Regions from separate parts of the Sporosarcina sp. FSL K6-1508 genome, predicted to be linked through region 2. Evidence: riboswitches for the same ligand, from Rfam matches in the RefSeq annotation. Region 2 holds a riboswitch; each other region holds the start of a gene.
What was found. Region 2 has a riboswitch for cobalamin ahead of MKZ11_RS04140 (hypothetical protein). Riboswitches for the same ligand answer to the same signal wherever they lie in the genome.
Positions count from the first base shown of each region.

Region 1: another riboswitch for cobalamin. It lies ahead of mmgD (citrate synthase); the one in region 2 lies ahead of MKZ11_RS04140 (hypothetical protein).
Region 3: another riboswitch for cobalamin. It lies ahead of MKZ11_RS01490 (ABC transporter substrate-binding protein); the one in region 2 lies ahead of MKZ11_RS04140 (hypothetical protein).

Region 1 is NZ_JBBOXF010000001.1:2,369,371-2,380,408, forward strand. It holds gene MKZ11_RS11880 (nucleotide excision repair endonuclease) at 1-311, shown strand, start outside; gene MKZ11_RS11885 (hypothetical protein) at 510-1,772, shown strand; gene rpoN (RNA polymerase factor sigma-54) at 2,401-3,678, opposite strand; cobalamin riboswitch at 3,862-4,060, shown strand; gene mmgD (citrate synthase) at 4,301-5,431, shown strand; gene MKZ11_RS11900 (bifunctional 2-methylcitrate dehydratase/aconitate hydratase) at 5,514-6,950, shown strand; gene prpB (methylisocitrate lyase) at 6,969-7,877, shown strand; gene MKZ11_RS11910 (sigma 54-interacting transcriptional regulator) at 7,980-9,752, shown strand; gene MKZ11_RS11915 (acyl-CoA dehydrogenase family protein) at 9,897-11,038, shown strand, end outside.
Region 2 is NZ_JBBOXF010000001.1:887,837-898,874, forward strand. It holds gene MKZ11_RS04120 (uracil/xanthine transporter) at 663-1,964, opposite strand; gene MKZ11_RS04125 (class I SAM-dependent methyltransferase) at 2,306-2,914, shown strand; gene MKZ11_RS04130 (translation factor GTPase family protein) at 2,960-4,900, opposite strand; gene MKZ11_RS04135 (hypothetical protein) at 5,021-5,197, shown strand; gene MKZ11_RS04140 (hypothetical protein) at 6,429-6,656, opposite strand; cobalamin riboswitch at 6,923-7,117, opposite strand; gene MKZ11_RS04145 (MFS transporter) at 7,260-8,492, shown strand; gene MKZ11_RS04150 (AraC family transcriptional regulator) at 8,498-9,367, opposite strand; gene MKZ11_RS04155 (serine hydrolase) at 10,054-10,866, shown strand; gene MKZ11_RS04160 (class I SAM-dependent methyltransferase) at 10,998-11,038, shown strand, end outside.
Region 3 is NZ_JBBOXF010000001.1:354,925-365,962, reverse strand. It holds gene MKZ11_RS01500 (DUF1934 domain-containing protein) at 1-391, shown strand, start outside; gene argS (arginine--tRNA ligase) at 388-2,055, shown strand; cobalamin riboswitch at 2,733-2,916, shown strand; gene MKZ11_RS01490 (ABC transporter substrate-binding protein) at 3,036-3,998, shown strand; gene MKZ11_RS01485 (FecCD family ABC transporter permease) at 3,991-4,986, shown strand; gene MKZ11_RS01480 (adenosylcobinamide amidohydrolase) at 4,988-6,460, shown strand; gene cbiB (adenosylcobinamide-phosphate synthase CbiB) at 6,460-7,416, shown strand; gene MKZ11_RS01470 (bifunctional adenosylcobinamide kinase/adenosylcobinamide-phosphate guanylyltransferase) at 7,403-9,136, shown strand; gene MKZ11_RS01465 (cobyric acid synthase) at 9,133-9,969, shown strand; gene cobS (adenosylcobinamide-GDP ribazoletransferase) at 9,966-10,730, shown strand; gene MKZ11_RS01455 (histidine phosphatase family protein) at 10,703-11,038, shown strand, end outside.

The DNA.
Region 1 (11,038 bases), 1.5 Mb from region 2:
CAGACGCTGCGCCAATTAAACCGGTTTATGGGTTTATTGATTTGCATGAAATCCCACGTGATAAAGGCGGCATCATCTTATTTTATAACAATAAAGATGAATTGTTATTTGCAGGGAAAGCTCGTAAATTGCGCCAGCGCGTGAAAAAGCACTTTGATGACTCAGTATCGCCAATCAAAGATCATCGTAACGAAGTAAACAAAATTTCTGTCCTAGTAATCGAAGATCCGATGGAACGCGAAATTTACGAAACGTATATCATTAATACACAACGTGCGAAATATAATGTCGATAAAGTATTTTTCGAGTGATCAAAATAGTGCCAAGCAACTCGTATCTGGGTCGACTTATAACCCGAAACTCTAGGCGTTGGAGTCTAGAAGGGAAATCTTCAAGGTAATACTTTTTCGAAATTCGAGACTTTAAAATTATCAAAGTAACTCCGGAGCTGACTGCCACGTGCAATCAGCTTTTATTTTTGAATAAATACATAGGAAAAGGGTGGAAGCATGGACGAACGTTTACAAAGGATAGCTGATGAAGCGCAAGTGAAGTTTGGTTTGGACGCATACCGGTTGGAAAGGTACTTCATTTATAAAGAACGAGATAGTACAGGGATTGCTGTTTATAATTTCAACATGGAATGGTTTCCTAAAGAGTTAAATGAACCAATTGATGAGGATTATAATCCTGTGGGCACAGCAATTGTTGAGTATGCTATTCAAAAGCAACATTTTAGCAGTGTATCATTTGTGCAAGGTGAAACATTTTCCACAAAAACTCACTTTCCCAATCAAACCGTGGACGAAGTCGCGGCATGGCTTGAAGAAGAGACTGGACTGATCTATGAACAGGATTTTAAGTTAACGGAAGCGAATGCAAACGGATTTCAATTTAAATCAGATGTCGACGGTATCCATATTACTCCGAGCTGTATGTTTGAAGTCGAATTTGATGATACAGGTAAACTGACTTCTTATCATTCCTATGGAACAATCCCGTCCCAGGAGCTTGTGGAGAAATCGAAATTCACGTTGACATTAGAAGAGATTGAGCCAATTGTTAAAAAGCAGCTTCAACTCGTGAAGTTTCCATCTGAAACGGAAAAACGCTTCGTGCCCGTTTATGCAATGGATGAAGTGTATGTAACAGTGGAGGGAGCCCGAATAATTCCATTTATGGAACATGAGCGTTCAGAAGTAAGAGTAGACGAAGTAATTGTATGGGATAAGCCGCTGTACGAACAGATTAATCGTGAGGAAATCACAGTTGTTTCTGAAGTAAGCATAGAGGAAGCATTCGGTAAAAACGACGATAGTGAAAAACTGACATTGTCAGCTAAACAAATTGAAGGCAGCAAAAAAAACACCAGGGATGTCTTAAGGGCCGAATATCCCGACGAATCAGGAAATTGGAAGTTATTTAAACTCAAGCGCCAAGAGAAATTCATCGAAGCACACTGTACATTAAATGACGAAGACCAAACGCTTTTCAATCGAAAAGTAGTCGTGTTCATGCACCCCGAAACAATGAAAGTACTGAACTACCTTGACAACGGAGCGATGTTCGAGATTTTCGATGCCTTTGCTCCTGCCGCAAAAGCGGTCGTAACACATGAAGAAGCGTTTGAGAAGATGATCCCCTATATTACGCTTGATCCGACTTATGTATATGACGAAATCATGGGTAAATATATTCTTTGTGGCTTGTTGGATGCAGCGGAATGTGTAGACGCTGTAACAGGGGAAGTGGCCGATTTAGGGGATATATAAGGTTCAATTAGTTCATTGGTATGCATAAATGGGGATTGAATACTCGTTCCCCATTTGTGCTATATATGTTGAATTAAAGAATCCCATTGAATCTGCTGTGGCGCTCACTAATGAGAGAGTTGTAATTCGGAGTGTGGATTGTAGATCGCTTGGCGCTTTGGGGATGCCTTCCGCCATAAGCCTGGATTAGCGCTTCGCATCCAGTCTTACGGCTTCGGCGACCCCTTTGCAGCGCTTGCGCTAGGGTGTTCATTATCGAGAGAAGTGTAATTTTGAGATGTATATGCCGAGATTATATTGTGATTACTAGTTGATACTGCTTAAAGTCAAGAAAGAAGCACTCCAGGTTGCAGATTTCATCACAGCTAATGAAATGCGCTTTCTCAAATGGACACCCAGCGAAGGCGCGACTTCGTGGTAGCCGAAGCGATAAGACTGAAAGTGATCTTCTTTCTGGCTTATCGCGGGAGGCATCCACAAAGCGATAGTAGCAGGAATTCCAATTCACTCCGAGTATTGGGGTCTTTTCAGTGGCCTCCCAAAATCCTTTGTAAAGCGCATACGCCGTATTCATTTGTTCAACATATATAAATTGATATTGAATGATAGAAAATGAAAGGTTATCCAATTACTTTTTACGCATTCTTGAAGTCGGTATACTTAGTTCTTCTCTGTATTTACTTATCGTACGCCTAGAAATAATAATACCTTCTGTGCTATTGAAGTAATTGGCGATCGTTTGATCGGAAAGTGGTTTGGATTTATTTTCTTCGGCAATGAACTTTTCCAGAAGGGCTTTCACTTTCGTTTGAGATATGGCGTTTCCATCCGATGTTTCCAACTTTGACGTGAATAATGTTTTAAAATAGAAAGTGCCTTTAGGTGTTTGAATTACTTTATTCGACGTTGCCCTGCTGATAGTCGACTCATGCATACCAATCTCTTCTGCGACTTCTTTTAGCGTTAATGGTTGCAGGGAGACAAATCCATCTTTAAAAAACTGTTCTTGTCTCTTAATAATCACTTTCATTATTTTTAAAATTGTTGTTCTTCGCTGTTCAATGCTGTTTAGAAGCTGCTGATAGTCATTGAATTGGCTGTTAAGATACTTCGACGTGGTACTTTTCTCTTTAAGTAAGTTCGTATATTCTTTATTCAGTTGAATTTTTGGTAGATATCCATCATTTAAGTGATAAGATATCTCTTCATCCTTAAAGTCAACAACAATGTCGGGGGTCAAATACTCTGTTTTGAAGTCCGAGATATGACTGCATGGTTTCGGGTTAAGTGTTTTAATAAATTCATGAATTTCTTTTACTTCAACTAGCGATAGATTCATACGAAAGGCGATTTCGTTCCATTTGTGGTTTGCCAGTAAATCCAAGTGGTTGAGAATCAAACATTCTGCAAGTATCTCCTCAGGGTACTCATATATAATTTGCAATTGGAGACATTCTATTAAATTTCTCGCGCCAATTCCTGTTGGACCAACTTTCTGAAGAAGATGAATACCTCGTTCAATCTCCTGCAAATTATATGTTTTCTCCTCATCCAAGTATAAATAGCCATTATCATCTAAATTATAAATAAGATATTTAAGGAGTTTGCGGTCTTGTTCATCTTTAAATGTGAATGTTACCTGTTGCATCAAATCAATTTTCATTCCGCCCTCATTACTTTCAAGAAAGTCTACAGGAAGTAAAGTTGATTTTGAAGGTGTTGAATATGTATCAGATTTCTGTTTATACTCATCTGACTCTAGTTCGATTAAAGGGTTTTCCAACTCTTTTTCTTGTAAGTATTGGTATAGCTCATAAGTGGAATACTGCAATATCTCAATGGCTTGTCTCAAATCAGGTGTCATTGTTAAATGGAGTCCTTGCCGTTGTTCAATTACAAGTTGCATTTGTTTTCCCCCCTTGTGAAGTTGTGTGATAACGCCGGATGCACCGCTGGGAATAATCAACTTACGCTAGATAGATAGTTCCTATAGTCTTTAATACTATTCTATAGGAATAGAAATCAGATGTGAATAAAGAATTGGAATATTTAAAAGTTTGTGTTATAGTCAAGGGGATATTTCGATAATTGAATATGTGTAAAAATAGGTGCGGATTAATACTGATGTATTGGTCTGCTTAAAAGGGAAGTTCGGTGAGAATCCGACGCTGTCCCGCAACTGTAAATGGGAGCGATTTCGTTTAAACCACTGCTTTTTATAAAAAAGTGGGAAGGTACGAATAGCAATGATCATTAGCCAGGAGACCTGCCTCTTTTTATAACACATGTTGACCTACGAGGATAGGGGGTGTTAAGGACGCGCGGATGAGCTATGCCTATTTTTAGCAGGCGGCTTTCTTTTAGTTGGGATTCTGGCGCTCTTTAACAACTTCTCTTATGAAGTTGTTTTTTTTATGGTCAGAAATAAGGGGAAGCGCTGCGAACAGATACAAATAGGATAATTTTTGGTGAAGTGAAAGCGTTTACAAATCTCAGAGTCATAACCATTCAGATTGGGGGAAAATAGTATGACGAATACACTTACATTTTTACCAGGACTTGAAGGCGTGATTGCCACTGAAACATCCATTTCGCTGCTCGATACGGAATTGGGTCAGATTATTATCAAAGGATACGATTTAATCGAGCTTTCAAAAACAAAAGGGTATCTTGATATTGTCCACTTGCTAATGGAAAATACCTTGCCGTCTGATACTGAAAAAACAGGTGTGGAAGATAAATTGAAAAAAGAGCATGGTGTGCCAGAAGGTGTCACAAAGATTTTGCAAGCATTGCCTAAAGAGACACATCCAATGGACGCATTGCGAACTGGGATATCTGCTTTAGCGGGCTATGATAAGGAAATTGATCAGCACACTCTAGCTATCAATAAAAAAAGAGCTTACGAGTTACTTGGAAAAATACCGGAAATAATTGCGAACAGCTTTCACATTTTACAGGAAGAGGAACAAATCCTTCCGTTGAAAGAATTGCCATACAGTGCTAATTTCCTTTATATGATTACGGGGAGGAAACCGACAGAGTTGGAAGAATCTATTTTTGACCAGTCGCTACTACTTTATAGCGAGCACGAAATGCCAAATTCCACCTTCACCGCAAGGGTAATTGCCTCGACGTTTTCGGATTTATATGGTGCATTGACTGGAGCGGTTGCTTCTTTAAAGGGCTATTTACATGGAGGAGCGAATGAAGCGGTCATGAATATGCTTTTAGAGGCTGGTTCTGTTGACGCATTTGAATTGATATTAGAAAAGCGTTTACGTGATAAAGAGAAAATTATGGGGTTTGGTCATCGAGTCTATATGAAAAAGATGGATCCAAGGGCCTTGGTAATGAAGGATGCTTTAAAGGAGTTATGTGCGCTAAAGGGTGACGATCTCCTTTACCGAATGTGTGAGGCGGGAGAAACCATAATGGAAAGAGAGAAAGGACTTTATCCAAATCTAGATTATTACGCGGCACCGGTATATTGGATGCTGGGCATTCCAATCCCATTATACACACCAATCTTTTTTGGTTCGAGAACAGTAGGATTGTGTGCGCATGTTATTGAACAACATGAAAATAATCGTTTATACCGTCCAAGGGTTCATTATATAGGCGAACGACACAGCAATCATTCAACTGGGGAGTTGTAACTGGCCGTTCACCACAACAGCGATACACTAGGCATCACTTGATACTATTCTAAACAAATTGAAAGCGGAAAGGAAGAGTTAGATGTTGAAATTGAAAGAACAAATGACAATGGATACACTGATAGAGGAAATTACGGACTATGTTTTAAATAAAGAAATTACAAGCGAGGAAGCATATAAGACAGCACATAATGTGTTAATAGATACAATCGGGTGTGGAATATTGGCATTAAGCTATCCGGAGTGTACGAAATTACTAGGACCTGTAGTACCGGGTACTATTGTTCCAAATGGCAGTCGTGTACCTGGTACATCGTATGTACTGGACCCGGTCCAAGGCGCATTTAATATTGGCTGCATGATACGATGGCTCGATTATAATGACACATGGTTAGCTGCTGAGTGGGGTCATCCGTCCGATAATTTAGGTGGCATTTTAGCTACAGCGGATTATCTAAGCCGTTTACGTCTCTCGGAAGGAAAAAAACCACTTGTTGTACGTGATGTATTGGAAATGATGATTAAAGCACATGAAATTCAAGGCGTACTGGCATTAGATAATAGTTTGAATCGTGTTGGACTTGACCATGTTCATTTCGTCAAAATTGCTACAACTGCGGTCGTCACCAAAATGCTTGGCGGGGGACGTACAGAAATAAATAATGCGTTGACAAATGCCTGGATTGATGGCGCAAGCCTTAGAACGTATCGTCATGCACCTAATACCGGTTCACGAAAATCGTGGGCAGCAGGAGATGCAACGAGTAGGGGTGTACGACTGGCGATGATGGCAATGACAGGCGAAATGGGTTACCCGACAGCGCTATCCGCTCCGGAGTGGGGATTCCAAGATGTTTTATACAATCAAAAGGAATTAACACTGGCACGTTCTTTAGACTCTTATGTGATGGAGAATATACTGTTTAAAGTATCGTATCCAGCCGAGTTCCATGCGCAAACAGCGGCGGAATGTGCCATTATCCTGCATCAGGAGATAAAGGAGCGACTTGATGATATTGAAAAAATTACAATCACGACACATGAATCTGCTATTCGGATTATCGATAAAGTAGGTCCGCTCAACAACCCTGCTGACCGTGACCATTGCATCCAATACATTACGGCACTTGGTTTACTATATGGCGATGTTGTTGCAGATCATTATGAAGATGACGTGGCAAATGACTCACGAATCGATCAATTAAGAAATAAAATGATTGTCGTAGAGGACGAGCAGTATAGTAAAGATTATCTCGATCCGAGCAAGCGCTCGATCGCCAATGCTGTTCAAGTTACATTTAAAGACGGTTCCACAACAGAGAAAGTTGTAAGTGAGTATCCGCTTGGTCATCGCTTTAGAAGAGAGGAAGCTATTCCTCAAATACGCGAGAAATTTTCGGCTACATTGATGACTCATTACCCTGAAAAGAAGCGAACAGAAATAGAAGTGGCGTGCGAAAGCCAAAGTAAGTTAGAACAGATGAACGTCAAAGAATTTGTCGACTTATTTTTGCTTTAAGAGAGGAGGGAAATGACAATGGCATGGATTGTTGATCAACAATCATCACAAGAGACATTAGCTAAGAAATTCTATTCAATCATGCATGCATCAGGAATCGTTCAAATCCCTGGTGCGCATGATGCGATGGCAGGGCTTATTGCACGGGATGCCGGATTTTCTGCACTATATTTATCGGGGGCCGCCTATACGGCTAGTCGTGGTTTACCAGACTTAGGGATTGTGACGTCAACTGAAGTTGCGGAGCGAGCAAGAGATATAGTGCGTGCTACCGATTTACCGCTGCTTGTTGATATCGATACAGGTTTTGGTGGTGTATTGAATGTAGCAAGGACAGCCCGTGAAATGGTAGAAGCGAATGTCGCAGCAGTACAATTAGAGGACCAACAGTTACCTAAGAAATGTGGCCATTTGAATGGAAAGAACTTGGTTTCTACTGAAGAAATGGTGCAGAAAATAGTAGTGTTGAAACAGGTTGCACCGACACTTCTTATTGTTGCGAGAACAGATGCGCGCGCAGTGGAAGGTTTAGAGCAAGCGATTGATAGAGCGAAGGCATATGTGGAAGCGGGTGCGGATGCTATTTTCCCGGAAGCTCTTCAATCAGAAGAGGAATTCAGACTGTTTGCCAAAGAGATTTCGGTTCCTTTGCTTGCAAACATGACTGAGTTTGGAAAAACACCCTATTATAGCGCCGATGAATTTGCTGAAATGGGTTTCCAAATGGTAATTTACCCAGTCACATCATTAAGAGTTGCTGCCAAAGCCTATGAACGTATTTTTGAGAAAATCATCAATGAGGGCTCACAAGAACAAGCACTTTCTGATATGCAAACGAGAAGTGAATTATACGTTACTATTTCTTATGATGAATTTGAAGCATTGGACGAGTCAATAGCGAAGACCGTATTAACAAAAGAGCAGTAATACTGAATAGCGGCGATGATTCGTTCTTTAAGGCATGGAGGTAAGGCCTGCTGGAGAATGGATCATCGCCTTTTCACATTATCAAAAGGTGGATGATGAGAAATGGTAAAAGAAGATTATTATAGGGTTAAAGAATGGATGAGCGAATATCCGCAAGTGTTGACAAAGGACCTTGAAATCGGAGAAACATTACGTTTGCTCTCCGAAGGACATTGTTCGGAACTGCCAGTTGTGGATCATGAACGACTAATCGGAGTCGTCACAATAGGGGATTGCTTTGCTACTATTAAGAGTGGAATAGGTTGGAATGAACCGATTAACTCTATTATTAGTGCAGTCTTCCAATCGGTGAATGAAGATTTCTCCGTGAAGCAATTGGATGGATGTCCAACCTATGTCGTATGTGAGAAGACAGGCATGCTCCAAGGAGTAATCACACAAATAGAACTGCTGAAGATTAATCAAGCCCTTTTTCAACGACTTGAAAAATCAAAGGAGACAATCGAGTGGTATACACTATGTTTTGATACGGCTTATGAAGGATTGACGATTGTAGATGAAGCTGGTGTGATTCAATTGTTCAATGAAAACTATAGCCGCTATGTTGGCGTGACAAAGGAGGAGGCTATTGGCCTTCCAGTAGAAAATGTTATTGAGAATACAAGGATACCAATTGTCCTTAGAACGGGTATCCCTGAGCGTAATCAAATCCATTGGCTGCAGGGGCAAAAAATGGTTGTTCACCGAATGCCGATTTGGAAAAATGGTCGTATTGTTGGGGCCGTCGGTATGCTTATTTATGAAGGCGTTTCTGAAGTCCAGCAAATTATCACTCAAATAGATTTGTTAGAGCAACGAAAAGGGAGTGAAACGTCGATTGAGGTGGGTAAAGTTGCTGCACAGAAACGGTTCACTTTTGAAGATATTCTCGGAGAGAGTCCCGCGATATCTAATACAAAGAAGCTTGCAAGAAAGGCAGCACAGTCTAAGGCTCCCGTTTTGATCACTGGGGAAAGTGGTGTTGGAAAAGAGCAATTTGCAAGGGCGATACATGATACGGGTAAGATGAGCAGTGGACGTTTTATCAGTGTTAATTGTGCAGCGATTCCCGAGAACTTAATCGAATCAGAGTTATTTGGCTATATGGAAGGTGCGTTTACAGGTGCGAAAAAAGGAGGGAAACCAGGGAAATTTGAGCTTGCTCACATGGGGACAATTTTCTTGGATGAAATTGGTGACATGCCTCTTGCGACACAGGTGAAAATTCTTAGGGTGATTCAGGAAAAAGAGGTGGAACGGATTGGTGGAACTGAACCGATTCAGGTCCAGTTTCGGATTATTACAGCTACAAATAAAAATCTTGAAAAAATGGTGAGGGAAGGCGAGTTTAGAGAAGATTTATATTATCGGCTTCACGTGATCCCCTTGAATATTCCTCCACTTAGGGAGCGGAAAAGCGATATCCCACTGATTATTTCCGAACAGCTACCAACTCTTTGTCAAATGTACGATAGTGAGGGGAAAACGATTGATAAGGAAGTCATGCAACTATTCTTTCGATATCATTGGCCAGGGAATGTACGCGAGTTAATTAATGTATTGGAAAGATTATTTGCTTTGACAAGCGAATCCCATATTAAAATGAGTGATTTACCAACCGAATTTTTTCGAATAGAAAAGAAACAAGAATATATGACTATTCCCTCGTCGTTAAGCGCAAGAAATGAAGTAAGACAACTTGTGCATGAGGAAGAAGAGAAGAATATCATTGAAAAAGTATTAGGAGAAGTAAGTGGAAACAAGTCGGAAGCGGCTAAACGTCTCGGCATCACAAGAGCAACCCTTTATAATAAATTATCTCGTTATCAGCTATAAATGCAAACAGCTAAGTAGAAGCGTCAACTTGTCTAGTCACTTAGACAGTTGGCGCTTTCCATAGCATAGAAACAACTGTGTTCCGTCCGAAATTTAATTGGCATGCAACTTGCAATATATAACATTGAATGGAGGGAATGAGAAATGGAGCAGATACAACACTTAATCTCAGATACTAATTTAACAAATAGTAGTATGACTTATTCCTATTTTACACCCGAAGATTTTACAGACGACTATGAAATGATTGCTAAAACAACCAAACAATTTCTGAAACTGGACGTGAAGCCTCAACTTGAAAAAGGTTTGTCGATAGAAAATCAAGATGTTCGCGTACTTTTTGAAAAAGCTGGGGATATCGGTCTTCTTGGTATTGAAGTCCCGGAAGCCTATGGTGGTTTTGAGTTAGGGAAAATGGTTGCAGGTCTCGTTGCAGAAATAATGGGTGCGGCCGGCTCATTTAGCGTTTCGTTTAATATTCATGTTGGTGTTGGTACATTGCCATATGTCTATTTTGGTACAGAAGCCCAAAAGGAAAAGTACTTACCGAAATTGACAAGTGGGGAATGGATTGGCGCTTACGCCTTGACAGAGTCGAATGCAGGGTCGGATGCTTTGAATTCGAAAACAACTGCCGTCTTGAACAAAGAAGGGACGGATTGGATATTGAATGGTGAAAAGCAATGGATAACGAATGCCCATCTCGCTGATTGTTACGTAGTGTTTGGAAAAATAGCCGAAGGTATGACTGCATTTATCGTAGAGCGAACATTTGAAGGTGTGTCAGTTGGACCAGAGGAAAAAAAGATGGGGATTAACGGTTCTTCTACTGCTACTCTTATTTTGGAAGACGTCAAAATACCTGTTGGAAACGTCCTGGGGGAAATTGGGAAAGGGCATCATATTGCTTTGAATATTTTAAATATGGCTCGTTTGAAACTTGCATTTGCCAATATCGGAACGGCAAAGCATGCATTACATCTATCAGTAGCTTATGCGAAAGAGCGAAAGCAATTCAGCAAAGCATTGATTGGCTTCACGATGATCCAAGAAAAGGTAGCCAATATGGCAGTACGAATCTTCGGTGCAGAAAGTGCGGCATACCGAACAGCGGGGGAAATGGATGAAGCGCTTCAATCGGTTGATTCGGTAGAGGAGTTAGTAAGAATTGTCGCTGACTTCATGGTTGATTGTGCAATGAATAAAGTGAATAGTTCAGAAGCCCTTGATTATATTGTTGACGAGGCAGTGCAAATCCACGGGGGATATGGTTATATGCAGGAATA
Region 2 (11,038 bases):
ACCCGAACAAGGTTGATGTCCACTCCAAGCGGACGCTTTCTTACCTCTAGTCAAGTAATTTCTAAAGAAATTGGTGGGGGAATAAAGAATAACCCGAGGCAATTGCTTTTCGTTCCAGCGCTCGCTTTCCGCGGGCATGGCTTGAGCCTCCTCGTCCGCTTCACTCCCTGTGGGGTCTCAAGGCTCATGCTATTCCCGCAGGAGTCGAGCGCTTCCACTACAAGCAACAAGAGAAAGGAATCAAGAAAGGTTAGGAATACGAGGGCTCCCCACTAGAGAAGTTAAGTATCACAAATAGATCTGACGATTATCTGTTTTTTTCGAAAGGTCTTCTGTGCTATAAGCTCCGCGGGCACGGCTTCAATCTTCTCGTCACTGCGTTCCTGCAGGACTTTCAGCTAAGGAAGAGTGAACTTTCTCTTCCTATCTTTGCCTTCTGTTCCCGCTGGAGTCGCCGCCTTCCGTCACCATCAACGGAACTCATTCACATAAACGAATAATTAATTGCTAAAACACGTTAATGTTTGTACTTTTATTTAAAATAAGCAATTATGAAATTGACTCAAATAGCTTAATTTTATGAGTATGAAACAATCGAAAAAGCACATGGTGACAGAGGAGAAAGCTTCTGAAATTATGTGCTTTTCTATGAACAGTGTTCTTTACAACTTCACACGGCTCTTATTACCAACATAATACAGGAACTCCATAAAGAGCGCGACCAGAATCCCCATGAGCATGCCATTCGACAGGATAGGTCTTATTAGTTGCGGAATCGTTGTAAAAACAGTTGCTGGAAGTGACATGATTGATAGCCCAAGTAGCGCAGGCAAGGCAATGCGATAGACGGTTGTAGGTTCAAATGTCAATCCTTCAATATTGCGGATTGCTGAACGAAAAAGCTGTAAATAAGCGACGAACAATACCGTGTTACCAACGCTATGCGGAATTGTTGAGAAGAAGGCACTTAATTGCGGAACCATCCCCAAGAAGATGAATAATACGGATCCTACAAAAAAGGGAGCCCTTTCACGAATGCCTGTTGACTGCAAAAAGCCTAACGAGGAGGCGTATGGTGCATAAGGGACGAGTCCAAGAGCGCCTGAAGCCGTCGATAGCAGTCCCGTCAACATAAAGGAAGCTCGGTATTGCTTGGGTGTCGTCTCCTTTTCAAAAATATCTTCCGCCCCTTTTAATGTGGCAATCGTATTCGTGGTATTGAGTAACCCTGTAATGACGACCGTAATAACAATACCCCACTCAAAGGCGGGTTGCCCCCAAGGAAACCAAGTAAGGAAGGGAGTTGTTTTGATAGTCTCTGTTACTTCCGCAGGAAATAATAGGATAGCTCCTATCCATCCGACTGTCATCCCGATGAGCAGGTTTAAACTGCTGATAATGCCTTTCCCTTTCACATGGATAAGGATTGTCAGTGCGGCGAGAGTAAATGAAAAGCAGGCGACCTTTACATCGATGAAATTTCCAGTATTTAGACCAATCATCCCTTTCAGGAAAATCGTGATGAGCTGATTGGCCAATAGTAAAAGAAAGACGAACATTACAATAGGCGTAAACCACTTTTTTAAAACTTCTCCCATGCCTAAAACACCAAAGGCTGTAACGAGAATGCCCGAAATTATAACTCCGACTGCTATGCTTCCGCCAATCGTAGTTAGTTCAAGATTCATTGCACTTGCAGTGGCTGCCAAGCTTAAAATGACGCCCCACCATAATCCAGATTGTCCCTCCATTATCGCCAAGCGATGCCCAATAAGTCCTTGCAGCAAACAAGCTACCCCCGTGAAAATGAAGGAGCGTTGGATTGCAGAAACAATTTCAACAGACTCCAATTGAAAAGCCGCGCCAACCGAGATTGGAATGACGACCGTATTGGCAAACATAAAGAATAGCCACTGAAATCCAGCTAATAATGTCACAGACGCTTGTAATGATTTGGTGTCCATGCCATCCGCTCCTCTCTGTCGACTCTTATTTAATGGAATTTACATATACGGGGGATTATACCATACTGGCAACCTATAGTAGACTGATTTTTTAAAACAATTAAATTAAGGTGTTCATATATATGTTGAAGTAAAGAACTCCATTGCACCTCTGCACCTCTTAAGGCACCTTCGCTTCGTTTATACAGCGGGTTCAGTCCTTCAGCTTATATAGTTGGAATTACCCGCTGAATACAGGTCCAACTATTCATCGGGTAAAAGTTTGACTTCGTTTTTAAAATGTCGGTGATTTTTTCTTCTGTTAAGATACAATGGGTATAAACACGTTGGGAGGAATGGCTATGTATGATAAAGAATACGATCGGTTGCTACGCATTAAAACCGTAGGAACGCGGGAATGGCTGCATCAATCCTCTCATTATAACCGCTATGAAGCGACACCTTACAAGGCGCTAGATGATTTTTTTCAAGACTATGAACTAAAGAGCACGGACAAGCTCGTAGATTTTGGATGTGGCAAAGGAAGACTACCCTTTTATATACATAACCGATTTGGTGTTTCGGTTACGGGGATTGAAATGAGTGGGCAGCTGTATCAGGAAGCACTTGAAAACCAGGCGAATTACATGCAAAAGGCCAAGCAATCAAGCGCCTTTATTCGCTTTGAACGTTGTCTGGCGGAAGAGTATGAAGTGGAGGCGAAGGATAATCGATTTTACTTTTTCAATCCGTTTTCCATTCAAATTTTCATGACAGTCATTGATAATATCCTTCTTTCAGTCGAACAACAGAAAAGGTCCGTTGATATAATCCTTTATTACCCGACTAGCGATTATATCGAGTTCCTTGAGACGAGCACCCCTTTTGAACTGATAAAGGGAGTGAAGGTATCCAGCATGTATGAAAAAGATCCGAATGAACTATTTTTAGTGTTTCGTTTCGGTGAATGATCCGACAAAAGTAAAGCCGTGTTTCAAGAGAAACACGGCTTTACTTTATAAACAATGCATCGCGTCCCTTGCCTCTTTCCAGGGGACGGGGTAGCCTTTTCCTTTGGCGCAAAAGATGGAAGTGGACGAATACTCGGGGTCCGCTTCTTTGTTGTATCCAATTCTTTCAATGACTTGTTCTTCATTGTGGCAACGGTCATAGCCGCCGAATAACAGACTGAGTGTCCCTTTACCGTGGGTGAATGAAGCGAAGGCGGCACTGTAGTTCATAAAGGTAGCTACAGGGACCCGTCCTTTTATAAGTACTTTATCCCCGATGGTTTCAGGTGCAACAAAGTTGCCGTGTGCTTGCTGGATATCAGACAGAACCCTTCCCATATTATCCAGATCTACTTTTATTTTAAAATCGTAGTACGGTTCTAGCAGTGTATTTTTCGCTTGTTCTAGACCTTGTCGCAATGCCCGGAAAGCAGCTTCTCTAAAGTCACCGCCGGATGTGTGCTCGTTATGACCACGTCCCGTCAGCAAGGTTATTTTCACATCAGTGAGAGCTGAACCGGTTAATAAGCCATGATGATCCCGTTCAAATAAATGACTGTGTACCAAATTTTGGTGACCGATAGACAAGTCATTGGCGTGACAGACGTTATCAAACTGTATGCCGCTATTTCTTTCTGCAGGTTCCATCAAAAGATGGACTTCCGCGTAATGCCTTAAAGGCTCAAAATGACCATAACCCGTTACGGTTGTTTCGATGGTCTCCTTATAAAGTATTTTAGGTTCGCCGAAAGAGACTTGAATCGAAAAACGCTCGTTAACAATTTGTTGGAGTACTTCGAGCTGGATGACACCCATAACATGAACATGAATTTCTTGAAAATGTTCATCCCAGAAGACGCGCAAAGAAGGATCCTCCGCATCGAGTAGGTTAAAACATCGAAGTACTTCTTTCACATGGATGGCAGCGTCGAAAATCACTTTCGACTTAAGGGTAGGCATCATGTCAAAGGTCGCTTTTTCTTTTAGTGCTCCAACACCGTCCCCAATGCATGCTTGTGTTAATCCAGTAACTGCAAACAGTTCACCGGCATGAACATGGTCAATTGCTTTAAATTTATTGCCATTATAGACGCGTATTTGTGTGACTTTCTCTGTGTAATCTCCATAGTTTATTTCGTCTCTGACACGTAGCGTGCCGCTTAATGATTTAAGGAAGGTGACCCTGTTTCCGCTGTCATCATGGCGGATTTTATAGACCTGGGCGGCGAACTCGTTGTCATCGTCGTAAGAAGCTGCTGTTAATAAATCGAGTTTCTCGAAAAACGCCATGACGCCAATGTCCTTTAGTGCAGAACCACTGGACAGAGCGAAGGTTTTATTGTCGCTAATCATTTTCTTTAATGTTTCAAGCCATAGATCCTTGTCATACCCTGATTCCATATAGGTTTCAAGCAGTGCTTCATCACGTTCTGCGATAAATTCAATGAGTTCCTCTTGCATAATTCCTTCTTTGAAAGAGGATGTAAGATCACAGACGTTTTCCGATAGATTGGTGCGAATTTCATGGAGTACACTTGCGATGTCTGTTCCTTCACGATCGGTTTTATTGATGAAGAAGAAAGTAGGAACCTGATGTTTGCGAAGCAGTTGCCAGACGGTTTCCGTATGGCCTTCCACGCCGTCGCTTGCGCTAATAATGATGATGGCATAGTCCATCACTTGAATGGCCCGCTCCATTTCAGGGGAAAAATCGACGTGTCCAGGTGTGTCGATAATGTAGTAGGTGGAGCCATTATAGGAAATGGATGCTTGGTCTGCAAAAACTGTAATGCCTCTTTCCTTTTCAATTGTATGGCTGTCGAGAAAGGCGTCTTGATGGTCAACGCGCCCTCTTTGTTTAATGCTTTTTGTGTGATAAAGCAGTTGTTCAGAGAAAGTTGTTTTTCCTGCATCTACGTGTGCAAGTATGCCAATTGTTTTATACATGATGTCGCCCCTGTCTGTTTTTGGCTAATACCTTTAGTATAGCAAATCTGAATTGGGCGAATGACCTTAAATAGGTGGTATACTGTAAAGACAAATTTAGTACGGGGGAGGAATCAGATTTTGAAATATTCAAGAACGAAAATGGAGCAGCTTGTAAAGAATGATAAGGAGCTAGCGAAACGTCTGAAACAGATAATGGCTGAGCTTGACTTAGAGAAGAGTTTCGCGTTGAAAGCATTGTATCATGCGGATGTAAAAGATGGCGGGACACATCAGAGGAATTATCAGGAGCTGTAAATACGTTAAAAGCGTGGAAAGTCTATTATGACTGTCACGCTTTTTTTGATGCCTTTTTTACCTGATCATTTCCGGTTCGCTTTCGGCGAACTGTTCATGACATCTTTACCGAGAGGCAAGTGTGTGGCTAGGAATTGCAGTTCATTGCTCCTAGTTAATCCTGTTGCGAATAGTTGCCTGTCGCATCCCTACACATCAAGACATCTCGGTAATCATATAGAGGTCGTTCAATCCAAGCAATCCCAAAGTAATTGTACAAGAAGTGCCTATATATGTTGAATTAAAGAATCCTATTGAATCTGCTGCGGTGCTCAATAAGAAGAGAGTTGTAATTCGGGATGTGGATTGTAGAACGTTTGGCGCTTTGGGGATGCCTTTCGCTAGGTTGTTCATTATCGAGAGAACTGTCATTTTGAGATGTATATGGTGAGATTGTAAGGTGATTACTATTTGATACTATATAAATTGAAATAAAGAATTCCATTGAACCGCTACGACGCTAGGGGATGCCTCCTGCCATAAGCCAGATGAGGTTTTCTTTAACCTATCTGGAATAACTTCTTGACATTAACTGTATAATTTCTGCAAAGAACGCAGAGATTATACAAACCGAACTCTTCGTTGTTCGGTTGGCTACCCCTGTTAAGGCGCCTTCGCTCAGTATATATACCGGATTCAACATATATAATTATAGTCAAGAAATCCGCAATCTAGGTTGCGGATTTCTTCACAGCTAATAAAATGCGCTTTCTCACACAGACCATCCAGCGAAGGCGCGTCTTCGTGGTAGCCGGAGCGATAAGACTGAAAGGGATCTTCTTTCTGGCTTATCGCGGGAGGCATCCACAAAGCGTCGAAGCGGTATTAGCAGAATTTCTAATTCATTCCTCATGTATTGGAACAATCGTTGATCACATTCAATCTATTTATGGCACTCCAGGTTACAGGTCTCATCCACAAAAACGAAATGCAATTTCTCAACATAGACCACCCAGCGAAGGCGCGACTTCGTGGTAGCCGGAGCGATAAGACTGAAAGTGCTCTCCTTTCCGGCTTATCGCGGGAGGCATCCACAAAGCGTCGAAGCGGTATTAGCAGGAATTCTAATTTGCTCTAAGTACTAAGGCTTTTTCAGTGGCCTCCCAAAATCCCTTGTAAAGCGTATACGCTGTATTCATTTGTTCAACATATATAGTGTTGGATTCAGTTAGTTACTGGTTGTTTTTTTAGCTTAATCTTCTGGTGAACCGATTACTTCGTGTTTGATTTCATCGAATGCTTTTTGGAGGTTACATGAATAAAGTTTTTTTACCTCTTCGTTTATAGTCGTTATTTTTCCAATCTGATCTTCGTAATAAGAATAGGTTGAAGACAGTGATTGTGATTCGCTTATGATGAGGTTTGTCATTAAGACATGTTTGAATGCGTCCAGGTAATATTCTTTTGTTCCAAGTTCCATTGGCTAAAATCCCTTTCTATTATGGAAATAAAAAAAGCATCTTCCTCGTTACTCGTAAGGAAGATGCTAGTATGCGTAAATTTGTATGGTCGCTTGTTGCCGTAACGAATAATTCATAACCAGAAGAACACTATTGAAAGCATAGCGAAAGAAGAGGAATGGATTCCTCCTGTGTTTCTTTCCGATTACGTTTTCTCGTACGGCGGCTTTTACAAGTAATTGCTCGATCATAGCCGCACTTAACACCTCCTATCCGCGTAGGGTATTGGTGTGTACTGAAATAGGCAGGTCTCCTGGCTCATGATCATCGCGTTCTTTTCCCTTCCCATTACGAATTAGTAACAGTGGAATTAAAAAGATTGCTCCCATTTACAGTTGCGGGACAGCGTCGGTTTTTCACCGAACTTCCCATTTAAGCTTTCATACAAACGTAAAAAAGCACCTAATTTCTACACGTTATTCAGTTGTGCTTTTACTATAACATACATATCGTCCGACTTAACGCGATTGCTAAACAAGGGACATATTATTGGCCCTTTACCGCAAATTTGGACAAGAAAAGTTCTATCTACCTTACTATACTCAACTTAAGGGGGATAGAAAATGAACAGATTAAAAACAACAGATCCATATCGAGTTTACATTTTTACATGCTTCTTATCGCAATTGTTTTTCACATTTATATTTACGGTGAACCTGTTGTATCATGTGCAAACTGTAAAGCTTGATCCGCTACAACTCGTGTTAATAGGGACTGTTTTGGAGCTATCCGTTTTTCTTTTTGAGATTCCAACTGGAGTTGTTTCGGATTTGAAAAGCCGGAAGTTATCTATAATAATTGGGTATATTTTAATAGGAATCGGTTTTTTAATTGAAGGGGTATTTCCCTATTTTGTAACGGTGCTAGTGGCTCAAATCGCATGGGGGATTGGCTATACCTTTACTAGTGGCTCTCAGCAAGCCTGGATTGCGGATGAAATAGGGGAGGAACGTGCTTCGCAGGCATTTATAAAAGGAGCAAAGGCTGGAAACCTCGGCCAAGTCATAGCAATTCCGCTAAGTATTGCTATGGGCTTTTTCATGATTAACTTGCCAATCATTATCGGTGGGCTATGCATGGTTGGATTGGCCGTCTATTTAATGATTTTCATGAAAGAAGAAAACTTTAAACCATTAGATAAAGAAGAAAGAATATCTACATGGGAGAGTATGAAGGGAAATATGGGCAAAATTGTTTTCCATTCTAAAGCTAGTTTCATCATGCGAATGCTATTCCTTATCGCTTTAGTCGTTGGATTTTATAGCGAAGGTTTTGACCGTTTATGGATCTCACATTTTTTTGAAGGCTCAAATATATCAACGTTAACGGATGAAAAATTAGTCGTGATAATGGGGGGCATTCAATTTATTGTCGTGCTCGTTTCCTTTGCAGCACTCCACTTTTTGAATCGAAGTGCAATCCACCAGAATTTAAGACGCATCTACGTTGTTCTTTTTGTAGCAAGTTTTCTAATCGTCATTTCATTAATTGGTTTTGCGTACTCAACTTACGTGATCAGCTTGCTAATCTTTTATGTGATTATCCAAGTAACAAGGCAAGTCATGTATCCATTAGAAGACATTTGGCTTAATAAAATTATTCCTGATTCCTCTACACGGGCAACGTTCTTTTCGGTAAAAGGCCAAGTGGATGCCATTGGTCAAATTGGAGGAGGTCCGATAATTGGAGTTGTAGCGTCAACCTTTACAATAAAAATCGCACTCATTGTTAGTGCAATTTTATTAACTCCAGTATTGTTTCTATATAAAATAATTTTGAATAAATCTAGAGGGTGAATTGTTCACCCCTTTTGTCTTACTTTTATCGGTAGGTAGATTTCCATATAGATTTTTTCGTACTCCCAGTCATGACAGCGTTCGTCATAATATTCAAAGTCAAAGCCTGTTTCATCGACTTCATAAAAAGATTGAGGTAACCAGTCTTCCAAAATATAGTGCCAAGTTCCTTTGATGGAAGAGACAAACTGCTCTACTTTAACGAGTGGAGTCCTAAAAACCGCATAAGTTGCATCTGTTATTTGCAACTTTGTCAGTCCGACGGGCAGTTGAACATCTTGATCGTAATTTACTGCGAATAAATAAGTAAATCTGTCTTCTATTTCTGTACTGCTTAAATTTATACAATACTCACCATGTTTTTTGGGAGATAATGCTTCGTACAGCATTCGTTCGATGGATTCATCTGGGGAAATTCTTTGGTCCCAAAAGGCAGGGGCGTCTCTTGTATAACAGATGTTTTCAATAGCACTTTCAAATGTTTTACCTGCAATTGTAAAGGCTTGCTTCTGAACAATTTTAGGTTGCATAACAATGCCGCCTACCTTTTTTTGATCGAGACTCAATAGATCAATTTTCTGAGGTAAGGATAGTGGGCAGTGGAGTCTGTATAGGCTTGGAGGGCTACCAAAACATTTCTTGAAGGCTCTTGTAAAACCGGAATGCGTTTCAAATCCATATTCCAAAGCGATTTGAATAATCTTTCCACCCTTTACTAATTCATATAACGCGTATTGTAGCTTTCTTTTTAAGACATAATCCATAATCGTATAACCAATATGTTTATCAAAAATCCTATAAAAGTGATAAGGAGAATAGCCAACCATTTTCGCTAGGTCCTCAGCTTTAATGTCATCTTTAATATGATTCTCCACATAATCGATAACTTGTTGCAGTAAAATTAACTGTTGGATATGAACCGCCCGCCTCTTAAATTTATAAAAGATATATGACCATCAAGATTCAACCGTGAATGAAGTGACAGAAAAACAACTCAAAACAACTCTATCATGAACACAATATCGAAAGCATAAGTATTTTTAAAAGTTTTACAACTATGTATGTTGAATTAAAGAATCCCATTAGAATCTGCTGTGGTGCTCACTAATGAGAGAGTTGTAATTCGGGGTGAGGATTGTAGATCGCTTGGCGCTTTGGGGATGCCTTCCGCGACCCCTTTGCCGCGCCTGCGCTAGGGTGTTTATTATTGAGAGAAATGTGATTTCGAGATATATATGTCGAGATTATAAGTGATCACTAGTTGATACTACTTATAGTCAAGAAAGACGCACTCCAGGTTGCAGATTTCATCACAGCTAATGAAATGCGCTTTCTCAAATAGACCATCCAGCGCAGGCGCGTCTTCGTGGTAGCTGGGGCGATAAGACTGAAAGGGATCTTCTTTCTGGCTTATCGCGGGAGGCATCCACAAAGCGTCGAAGCGGTATTGGTAGGAGTTCTAATCTTGATACTTTTTCAGCGGCCTCCCAAAAGCCCTTGTAAAACGCATACGTCGTATTCATTTGTTCAACATATGTCGTCAAACTAGGAGGATTCGAGCATGAAAAATCTTTCAACTATAATCCAGGATTTGATAGAAAACACGACAGGTACGTGGGGAATCGTTCTAGAGGATTTGGATTTACATGACAAGTGGATTTGGAATGGCAATGAAGTGTTTTATGCGGCTAGTGTGATTAAGGTGCCAATTATGGCGGCCGTTTTCTCCGCTATTCAAAGAGAATCTATGAAATTGAGTGATCAGATTTTATTGGAAAAAGAAGATTTTGTCGGCGGTTCGGGTGTACTTCAACATTTGACACCGGGAACCTCTTTGACCTTATATGACCTCATCACTTTGATGATTATACAAAGTGATAATACAGCAACGAATATTCTTATTGATCTCATCGGGGTTGAAGACATTCAACAAACGATGAGAGAGGCTGGCATGGAAAAGAGTACATTTTATAATAAACTGATGACACAATCCATTATAACGAAAGGCATCAATCAGGTTACGGCTCTAGATATGGCCAAACTGTTAAAAGAAATTGTGACAGGAAGAATGGTATCGGCCTATGCGGGGGTGCAAATGATTGAGATTATGAAAAAACAGCAAATTAGAGACTGTCTGCCAGAAAAACTACCTTCTCCATATTCAGCTCTTATGAATGGGGAAGTTAGATGGGATTTGGCTAACAAAACCGGATGGATACCGAGTGTTCGCCATGATGTAGGAATCTTTTACGTAGGCCAACGAAAATTGATTGCCTCTGTTTTATCAAAAGAAGTAGATGATTTACAGTCAAAACAGATACTGGCGGATATAGGGTTGGAGATCTATAACTATTTAATAACAAACGAAAAATAGGATAAATAATGTAGCAGAATTTTAAATTCAAATAAAGGGGAAATAAGCAGTTTCCTCGAAATGAAGTGTTAGAAAGGTATTTGTATGAACGGTATTTCACTAAATACTTTACATAAAAATGAGGTGTCTAAATGAGTGATTTTACGATAGGAACCATTGTAGAATGTATGGC
Region 3 (11,038 bases), 530 kb from region 2:
CCGTCATCCCGGTCTAGACGAGGAGAAGCATGAAGTGAATGCAAAAGGTTTGCTGATTGAAAAAGCCGGCAAATCTTATTTGAAATATGAAGAACAACAAAGTGGGAATTCAGTCCAAACAATCGTGAAATTGGATTCTGCAAATGCACTGATTATGCGCCGTGGTGCTGTTACGATGCGGTTGCCGTTTGTTAAAGCCGGTGAAAGACCAGGAACATATGGCAGTGGACCAGCGACGTTTGACTTAGTTGTCAAAACGGAAAAACTCGATTTTACAGAGAATGAGGATCGTTCAGGCGGCCGATTCAATGTGATTTATGATTTGCATACAGAAGAATCACTTCTAGGAACATACAACCTGACTATTACATACACGGAGGGAACGATATGAACGCGGTAGAACAAATTCAACATGAAGTGAAATTAGCACTCCGTCAAGCGGTACTTGATGCGGGGTTGGCAGATGAGACGGTTATCCCGGACATTATGCTTGAAACGCCTAATAACAAAGACAATGGCGATTATGCAACGAATATCGCTATGCAATTAACAAAGGCAGCGAAAAAGCCGCCACGCGCAATTGCGGAAGCGATTCTTGAAAAGTTAAATACGGATGGCACTTCGATTGACTCAATTGAGATCGCAGGCCCTGGTTTTATCAATATCAAATTAAAAACCGATTATTTAGGTGACATCGTCAAGACAGTACTTGAGCAAGGTGAGAACTACGGCCGTTCAAATTCCGGCAATAACCAAAAAATCCAAGTTGAATTCGTTTCTGCCAATCCGACAGGCGATCTTCATCTTGGACATGCACGCGGGGCTTCCCTAGGCGACTCTTTAAGCAACGTCCTCGATTTTGCAGGCTATGACGTCGCGCGTGAATATTATATTAACGATGCGGGCAACCAGGTGCATAACCTTGCACAATCCGTTGAAGCACGCTATTTCCAGGCACTTGGTTTGGATAAAGAAATGCCTGAAGACGGTTACCAAGGGCAGGATATCATTACGCTAGGGAAGATACTTGCGGATGAATTCGGCGATAAATACGTCAATGTGCCCGATGAAGAGCGTTATACGTTCTTCCGTCAATACGGACTTGATTATGAATTAGAGAAGTTGAAGACTGACCTCGCCAATTTCCGAGTGTCGTTTGACGTCTGGTTCTCGGAAACCTCATTATATAAAAACGGTAAGATCGATGTCGCTCTTGATAAATTACGTGCGAACGGCCATGTATTTGAAGAAGACGGCGCTACATGGTTCCGTTCAACAACATTCGGCGATGACAAAGATCGTGTGCTCATTAAAAATGACGGTACCTACACTTATTTGACACCGGATATCGCATACCATGAAGACAAATTGTTCCGTGGGTTCGATAAACTTATTAACATCTGGGGTGCGGATCACCACGGTTATATTCCGCGGATGAAAGCGGCAATTGAAGCACTTGGCTACGGCAACGACACACTCGAAGTCAGCGTCGCACAAATGGTTCAGTTGTATAAAGATGGAGAAAAATTCAAGATGAGTAAGCGTACAGGGAAAGCTGTAACTTTGCGCGAACTCGTTGAAGAAGTCGGTTTGGATGCAGTTCGCTACTTCTTCGCAATGCGTTCAGGCGATTCACAAATGGACTTCGACCTAGACCTGGCGATTTCACAGTCGAATGAAAACCCTGTGTACTACGCGCAATATGCGCATGCACGGATTTCATCGATCTTGCGCCAAGCTAAAGAGAACGGAATGTCAGCATCTGTGGACAATGTTTCTTTATTACAAGCTGAAAAAGAATTGGAATTAATGAAGAAAATCGGGGACTTCCCACAAATAATCAGTGACGCAGCGAGACTCCGTTCTCCACACCGCGTTGCAACCTATATCCAAGAACTTGCTGCAACCTTCCACAGCTTCTATAACGCAGAAAAAGTATTGGATCCAGAGAACCGCGAATTGTCCGAAGCACGTCTAGCATTAATTACAATCACACGCACAACAATCGCAAATGCGCTGAAACTTATTGGTGTTTCTGCACCAGAAAAGATGTAATAAAATTGAACGCCCTACTTGAGAGATTGTTATCTCGCAAGTAGGGCGTTTTTCACATGCAGATATTCACTCTATATATGTTGAACAAATGAATACGACGTATGCTCTTTACAAGGGCTTTTGGAAGGCCGCTGAATAAGTCCAAATACCTGGAGTGAATTAGAAATCCTGCTAATACCGCTTCGACGCTTTGTGGATGCCTCCCGCGATAAGCCAGAAAGAAGACCACTTTCAGTCTTATCGCTCCGGCTACCACGAAGGCGCGCCTGCGCTGGATGGTCCATGTGAGAAAGAGCATTTCGTTAGCTGCGATGAAATCTGCAATCGGGAGTGCGTCTTTCTTTAATATAATTAGTATCAACTAGTAATCACCTTATAGTCTTGGCATATACAACTCAAAATCACTTTTCTCCTGATAATCAACGCCCTAGCGCAGGCGCGGCAAAGGGGTCGCCGAAGCCGTAAGACTGGATGCGAAGCGCTAATCCAGGCTTATGGCGGGAGGCATCCCCAAAGCGCCAAGCGATCTACAATCCACATCCCCTAATTACAACTCTTTCATTATTAAGCACCACAACAGATTCAACGGGATTCTTTAATTCAACATATCTAAATCTACAAATCTCCCTCGCTATCGACACATTGAAAATTTATAGTATACTGAATGTTGGACGAAAATACATACCAAACATAAAGGTGCCTCGTATTAAAGACGGGGTTAAAAGGGAAGCCGATTCAATGTCGGCGCGGTCCCGCCACTGTAAGTGTGAGCTAGTCGCAATTTGTCACTGGAAAAGTTCCGGGAAGACGCGATCAGCAATGAACACAAGCCAGGAGACCTGCCTTTATGGATCACACGTACCCTACGAGGATAGGATTGGTGAAAATCGGCGTCATTATACGTCTAGATTTTTACTCAGCTTATTCCTCCGTAGCAATTACGGGGGATTTTTATTTGGATTAAACAGGAGGAAAACAACATGAAGAAAATCTGGCAATTAGGGTTGACGGCTATCCTAGCAGTATTCCTACTCGCAGCATGTGGAACTGCAACACAAGACAAGCCGAAAGTGGAAGGAACACCGAAAAGTGAAGTGGTCACAGCCGAGTTCCCGTTGACACTCACGGACGCAGTCGGCAAAGAAATCACATTAGAAACGGCACCGGCAACAATCGTTTCGATGATACCGAGTAACACGGAAATTTTATTTGAACTAGGTCTTGCTGATGAAGTTGTCGGCGTAAACGATTATGATGATTATCCCGCGGAAGTAGCGGAAAAAGAGAAAATCGGCGGCCAGGAATTTAACGTCGAAAAAATCGTATCGATGAATCCTGAAATCGTTTTTGCGCATGAATCGGGACTTGGAAAGGGTGAAGCGGGACTGCAACAAATCCGTGACGCAGGAATTCCTGTCTTTGTTGTAAAAAATGCAGCAAACTTCGAAGAGACGTATACAACGATTGAAACAATCGGTCAAGCGACTGGCAAAACAGTAGAGGCAGAGAAAATCATTACGGACATGAAAGCAAAAGTAGAAGAAGTATTGGCGAAAACAGCAACAGTCGAAAACAAAAAGACAGTTTTTGTTGAAACATCACCAGCACCAGATATTTACACACCAGGTAAAAATACATTCATGGATCAGATGCTTGAAATGATTGGTGCTGAAAATATTGCTGCTGATAAGGAAAACTGGTTTATGATAGCTCCGGAAGAAATCGTTAACCGTAATCCCGATGTAATTATCGTGTTGTATGACTATATCGAAACGGCAGTTGCAGACGTTTATGCACGCCCAGGTTTCGATACGATTACGGCGATCAAAGAAAAAGCAGTTGTTCAAGTTCAAGAAAATATCACAAGTCGTACAGGTCCACGCCTAGCTGAAGGGCTTGAAGAAATAGCGAAAGCCATTTATCCTGAGGCTTTCGGTGAGTAAATCTAGCGTTGCCTACATCGTTTCCGCCGCTGCACTGATTGTGGCGGTATGGCTCGGTGTGTCGATTGGTTCTGTGAAAATACCGATCAGTACGTTATGGAATGCGGGAGCAGATGCAACAGCAACCAACATATTGTGGAAGATTCGTATGCCGCGTGTTGTGCTGGCCGGCCTAGTCGGTGCATCGCTCGCAATTTCCGGTGCGGCTTTTCAAGGGTTATTGAAAAATCCGCTTGCTGATCCCTACACCCTCGGAGTGTCATCCGGCGCCTCGGTCGGTGCTGTTATGACGCTCTTTTTTGGTATTTCCATTCCATTTCTAGGCACTTATACGCTTCCTATATTCAGCATGGTCGGCGCCGCATTAACAATGTTCTTGGTTCTTGGATTCGCACGCCTCGTTGACCGCGCGATGAGAATGGAAACAATTATTTTGACTGGAATCATTTTCGGTTCATTCCTCGGCTCTGTCTTGTCACTTATGATAGCGCTCACAGGGGAAGAGTTGCGCCAAATTATTGGTTGGCTACTCGGCAGCGTATCGATGCGGGGGTGGAATTATATTACGATGATTTTGCCATTCGTTATCGTAGGTTCATTCATGCTATGGCTAAATCGCCGTGAATTAAATGCGATGCTGTTTGGAGAAGAACGGGCACATCATCTAGGTGTCAATGTGAAGCGTCGTAAATTCAGCATCTTGATTGGCGGATCCATCCTTACAGGTTCTGCCGTCGCAGTATCCGGTACGATCGGTTTTGTCGGTCTAGTCGTTCCGCATATGACGCGGCTCCTATGGGGATCAGATCATCGTCATCTCCTTACACTATCGTTTATGAACGGTGCGACATTGCTCATCATTTGTGACTTGATTGCACGGACAATCATATCGCCAACTGAACTCCCAGTAGGCGTCATCACGGCATTTATCGGTGCGCCGGTCTTCGCTTTCATCTTCTACAAACAACGAAGGAAAGGGGGAATGTGATATGTTACAAGTCGAAAATATTTCTGGCGGTTATGGAAAAGAACCCATCGTGAAGGCAGTGACATTCAATGTCAATAAAGGCGAAGTGCTCGGCATACTTGGTCCAAATGGCAGTGGTAAATCCACGCTATTGAAAATTATTTCAGGCATCCTCCCGAAGGATACAGGCACAGTTACAATTGATGGGCAAGACGCGTCCAGCTATTCACAAAAAGAATTCGCTAAAAAGGTAGCCGTCTTGCCGCAACTCCATGCACATGCATTTTCCCACTCTGTTCGTGAAACGGTAGAACTCGGGCGATATCCGCACCAATCAGGACTATTTTCATCTTGGTCAGCTGAAGACGAGCGTGCCGTCACTGATGCGATAAACAGTATGTCAATCACGCGCTATGCTGAAAACCAGATAGAACTACTATCAGGTGGCGAACAGCAGCGCGTATTCGTTGCACAGGCCCTTGCTCAGGAAGCTCCGATTTTATTGCTCGATGAACCGACAAATCACTTGGATATCGCTCACCAGCAACAATTGCTCGATACGATTCGTCAACAGGCAATTGACAAAGGACTCACAGTTATTTCGGTGTTTCACGATATCAATTTGGCTTCTTTATACTGCGACCGACTTCTCTTGATGGATAAAGGGCGAATTGCGAAAATAGGTGTACCGCAAGATGTTGTGAGGGAAGAGGCAATCCAATCTGTTTACGGTGCGTGTGTCAAATCACAGTCGCATCCTGAATTGCCAAAGCCTCAGATTACGCTACTGCCGGACACGAAAGAGGAAAAGAAGGCGTTCACAGTTAAAAAAGAGGATTTTTCCGTGTCATCAGACTATGTTGCACTGACAACACACTATCCACTGAAAACGTTATCTTCTGCAGTTCATAACGCAGGAACTGGTTGGTATCGGTCGTTTGTCAATCGGCATGTTGATGCTGATTACAATTGCGACGATGTTAAAGCAGAAATGGCTTCCTATCTAGAGCAACAAGGATTTCATTTGACAGACACGGTCGGTATGATGACCGCCGTCACAACAGAACACGCGGAAGTTGAAGAATATACAGGCGACTTCGGGACCGTATTGATTGCGGTAACGGCGGGGGTCGGCAATGCAGTCGATGTGTCGCAAGTACTCACGCGTGACCAAAAACCTCGTGTCGGTACGATCAATACATGGGTTATCGTCAACGGTCAATTGCCTGATGAAGCATTTATTCAAGCAATGATAACGGCAACAGAAGCGAAAACGAAAGCGCTGCAAACGGAATCAATACTAGATCCACTAACCGGTACCATTGCGACGGGCACGTCGACGGACAGCCTGCTTGTCGCGGCGACACAGCAGGGGGAAATACTTCCTTATGCTGGACCTATTACTCCGCTCGGCAAATTGATTGGCCACGGGGTTTATGACTGTACGGTGCGGGCAATCCGTGTATACAAGAAAGCGAAGGGGTGGACAACTTGATTCCTGCACATTTTATCGCCATCGCATTTGGTTTTCTGATTGATAGGATTATTGGCGATCCACCGAACTGGCCTCATCCAGTCCGCTGGATCGGAACGTTCATCTCAAAATTGACCGCGGTTTTGAATAAAGGAAGGTTCCGAACGTTGAAAGGGGCGTTTATCCTCTTCACCACAGTCGGAATTGTGTTGATCATTGTATTTTCTTTAGTCGGTCTGGCTTATCAATACAGTATCTATGCTGGGATTCTTGTGGAAGGAATTCTCATCGCCATCGGGCTTGCCCAAAAAAGTTTACGCGATGCCGCGCTTGACGTCTATCGACCGCTCGCTGCAAAAGATTTACCTGCTGCGCGAACGAAACTGTCATGGATTGTTGGCCGTGATACCGAAAAATTGAAAGAAAGCGGCATTGTACGCGGGACAGTTGAAACAGTGTCGGAAAATATTTCAGATGGCATCACATCGCCACTATTTTGGGCTTTTCTGCTAGGAGCGCCCGGTCTTTGGATGTACAAAGCAGTGAATACACTTGATTCGATGGTTGGTTACAAAGACGAACGTTACGACAAGTTCGGTAAGTTTTCTGCACGTGCGGATGATATCCTGAATTTCATACCAGCACGCATAACAGGTTTTCTTATTATTTTATATGCGCCAAATAAAGGCGGAATTTCCTTATGGAAACGGTTCACTGGTTGGAGCAAAGACGCAAGAAATCATCCAAGTCCGAACAGTGGCTTTTTGGAAGCAGCGACGGCTTGGCAACTTGGCGTTACGCTGGGCGGAACAAGTACATACCGTGGAATCGTATCGAAACGTCCTGAGCTTGGTCCAGGTAACACCCCGCTAACCGCCATACATATTAAACAAACCATTACACAGATGCATAGCATCGCGTTTATTTTCTGGCTTGTACTAACAGTGATTGGAGTGGCTTTTTATGAAGTTGCCTGAACATGGCGCAAACCCAAACGATGTTTATTCCAAACTGGGGATAGCACAGCCAACACAATTGCTGGATTTTAGTGAAAATGTTAATCCAGCAGGACCTCCTGATGCGATTACTCAGATGTGGCCAAGTTTGCTGTCAAAGCTCAGAACTTATCCAAATCCGGAAGGGGAGCCGTTTTTGTCCGCGGTGGCCGATTACCATAGTATTTCACCAGCTAGTTTATTCGCGGGGAACGGGGCGGCAGAACTGCTGGCACTTTTGGCAGAGCGCTACCGCGGAAAGTGTGCGATTGTCGTGCACCCAACGTTTTCAGAATACGAAGCGACGCTCTTGGCGAAGGATGTGGAAATTGTTCGCGTTTTTGCGTCGGAAAAAGATGGTTTTAAATTGCCGCTGGAAGAGTTGCTCGATGCAATGAACTCGGCAGCAGTCCTTTATCTTTGTACACCAAATAACCCGACTGGAATAATGCCTGCACGAGCGGACTTGAATGTTATTATCCAACACGGTGCTGAAGTCGGTTGCGAGATTGTTTTAGATGAGGCCTTTATCGATTTTGTTGATGAATCACTGTCCTTCATTGCAGATATAACGAATAATCCGCACGTCATCATCATTCGTTCCATGACAAAAATGTACGCCATTCCGGGAATACGCCTCGGGTATATCGCAGCACATCCATCGATCATTGAGGGGATAAAAGCACTCGCACCGCATTGGAACGTTAACGGTTTAGCGGCACACATTGGCGTAGCGTGCTTACAGGAAGAGCGATATCGAGAACAGGCAATTCAGCACAGTAACGGTGAACGCAAAAAGATGACACGGTTCTTAACGGACCATGGCTGCATTGTTACGGATTCTGTTACGAATTTCATCTCATTCACACTGGGCGCCGGCCGTGACGCCAACAAACTGTACAGTGATATGCTCGCGCGTGGCATCGTCCTCCGCCATTCACAAAACTTCCGAGGCATGGATGGCAGATGGCTCCGGATTGGCATGAAAAACACTGCAGACATGGCAGTGCTTCGAAACGAACTGGAAAAGTGGTTCGGGCAGTACTCGGGTCAGCGGTTGGGTTGGTTGGGTGACAGTCACCAAGTCAAATTAGACACTATTCAGACAACTCCATCGGAGAAATTGACGTTCATCAGTGGTGGGGTTCGGAGTGGAAAAAGTTCGTATGCGGAGAAACTGCTTGTTGATGAAGTGCGTGAAAATGGAGGGCGGCTTGTTTACATTGCCTCCGGCGTCGCGACGGATTCTGAAATGCAGGTACGTATTGAACGTCACAAATCTGATCGTTCCACCGATAGTTGGACGACCCTTGAACAACCCGTCAAGTTAGAAGAGGCATTGTCCTTCATTCAACAAGGGGACTATATCTTGTGGGATTGCCTAACGACATGGCTGGCAAATGAGTTATACATGGGTTGGGAGTCAGGAAAACCCTGTATCGAACAACCGGGGTGTATGGAACTGAAAGAAACACAGTTGTACACAACGATTGACGCGCTAGTATCGTTAGCTGCCCATCTTGTTATTGTTTCGAATGAAGTCCTTGACGAACTGCCATCTGAATATGCTGAAACGGAAATCTACAGTAAATGGATTGGCCGTATTCACCAAGTACTTGTCAAAAAAGCTAGCACAGCAATTGAAATGGATTACGGAATCCCAATCGTATGGAAAAATGAACGGCAGGAGGTAACGCAATGAATGGACTGATTGTGTTAGGAACGGCATCGGATTCTGGGAAAACACTGATTTGTACAGCGTTGTGCCGTATTTTATCCGACGAAGGCGTACGCGTAACCCCCTTCAAATCGCAAAACATGTCTGGTTTTTCAGCGACAACGGAAAATGGTGAAGAAATGAGTCGAGCGCAATTCATTCAAGCACAGGCCGCTAGAACGAAACCATCGATTTATATGAATCCTATTTTGCTGAAACCAGTTGCAAACATGAAATCGGAAGTGCTTTTTTTCGGTGAGAGGTTTGGTCCAATAGCAGGAATGGCGTACCGTGAACAGTTTTTCACGCGCGGAATTGAGGCGATTAAAACATCTCTTGTCAAACTGGCAGAAACGTACGAAACGGTTATTATCGAAGGTGCAGGAAGTCCAGCGGAAGTGAATCTTAACGACAGAGAAATTGTTAATATGCGAGTGGCAGAAATCGCGGATGTGTCAGCAGTTTTAGTAGCGGATATTGATCGCGGCGGCGCTATTGCTTCGATTGTTGGCACGTTGCAACTTTTACCACCCGAGCATCGAAAACGTGTCAAAGCCATTATTATCAATAAATTCCATGGTGACGTTTCTTTATTTCAAGAAGGTATTGAATTTATCGAATCGTACACTGGCATTCCAGTTGCAGGCGTTATCCCTTATAAAGTTGATCACGGCATTGAAGAGGAAGATATGGACCGACCGGTTACGGAAGCGCCAGCAGGAGTTGACGTCTACGATGTGTGGGCAAAACATGTCAAAGCGAATCTCAACTGGCTGCTTATAAAAGAAATTTTGGCGTCTCCCGGAGAGATGAAATGAATGGATTGTTGCTGGCTATGCAATTTTTCACCGCAATTCCTATTCGAAAGGAATTGCCTCTTGGCCGAAGAGAAGTGACGGCAATGTATGTGGCGCTTCCTTTCGTTGGAGCGGCGATAGGGCTTGCGATGTACGGTGTGTCTGAACTCTTGTTGAACGTGGTGAACTTCGGAACGCTTCTCACCGCAGTGTTCATTGTTTTGACTGGTATCTTTCTGACTGGTGGTTTGCACCTGGATGGCTGGGCAGATACGGGCGATGCGTTCTTTTCATACAAAGACCGCAAAAGGCGACTCGAAATTCTAGAGGATCCACGGCTTGGTGCATTCGGAACGATGGCGCTTGTTCTACTCATCATCGTAAAAATTGCTTTGTTCAATGAAATTCTGATGCGCGGTACTGGAAATAGTGCGTTATACATCGCAATCCCTTTCCTGGCAAGAGCTACTATGAACCTGTATTTCTCAAAGGTACGTCTTGCAAAGGACAAAGGAATCGCCCACTTTTTCAAAGAAAAAATTTCAGCAAATGTAGTCGTGGGTTGGACATTAATTAGCAGTGCGGCGATTTTATTTGCGATAGGATTTTTATTGAAAAGTGTACTCATTCCTGTGGTGCTAACGGTTCTGCTCGCAGTTGCACTAGTGACGTTCCGTAACTGGACGTTGAAACATTTCGGAGGTGTCACAGGTGATTTATGCGGTGCATTCATTGAAGGCTTGGAGGCGTTGTTATGGCTAACAGTTTTGTGCTTTATCTAATCCGACATCTTCCCACCGCGGGGAATAAAGAACGGAAATACATTGGTTGGACGGATGAACCAATTTTGGAACCAGTAGAAGTGTTGGAATTGTTCGAGTGCCTGTCACCCATACAATTCGTTTACGGAAGCGATCTACTCCGTTCAAGACAAAGTGCTGCACGCTATTTTCCACACGCTACATTTCAAGCAGATGCCAGTTGGCGTGAATGTAATTTTGGCGATTTTGAAGGGAAAACATATGCGGAGCTTGAACAGAATAAAGACTATAGAAAATGGCTTGATAATCCATATATATTTGCACCAACT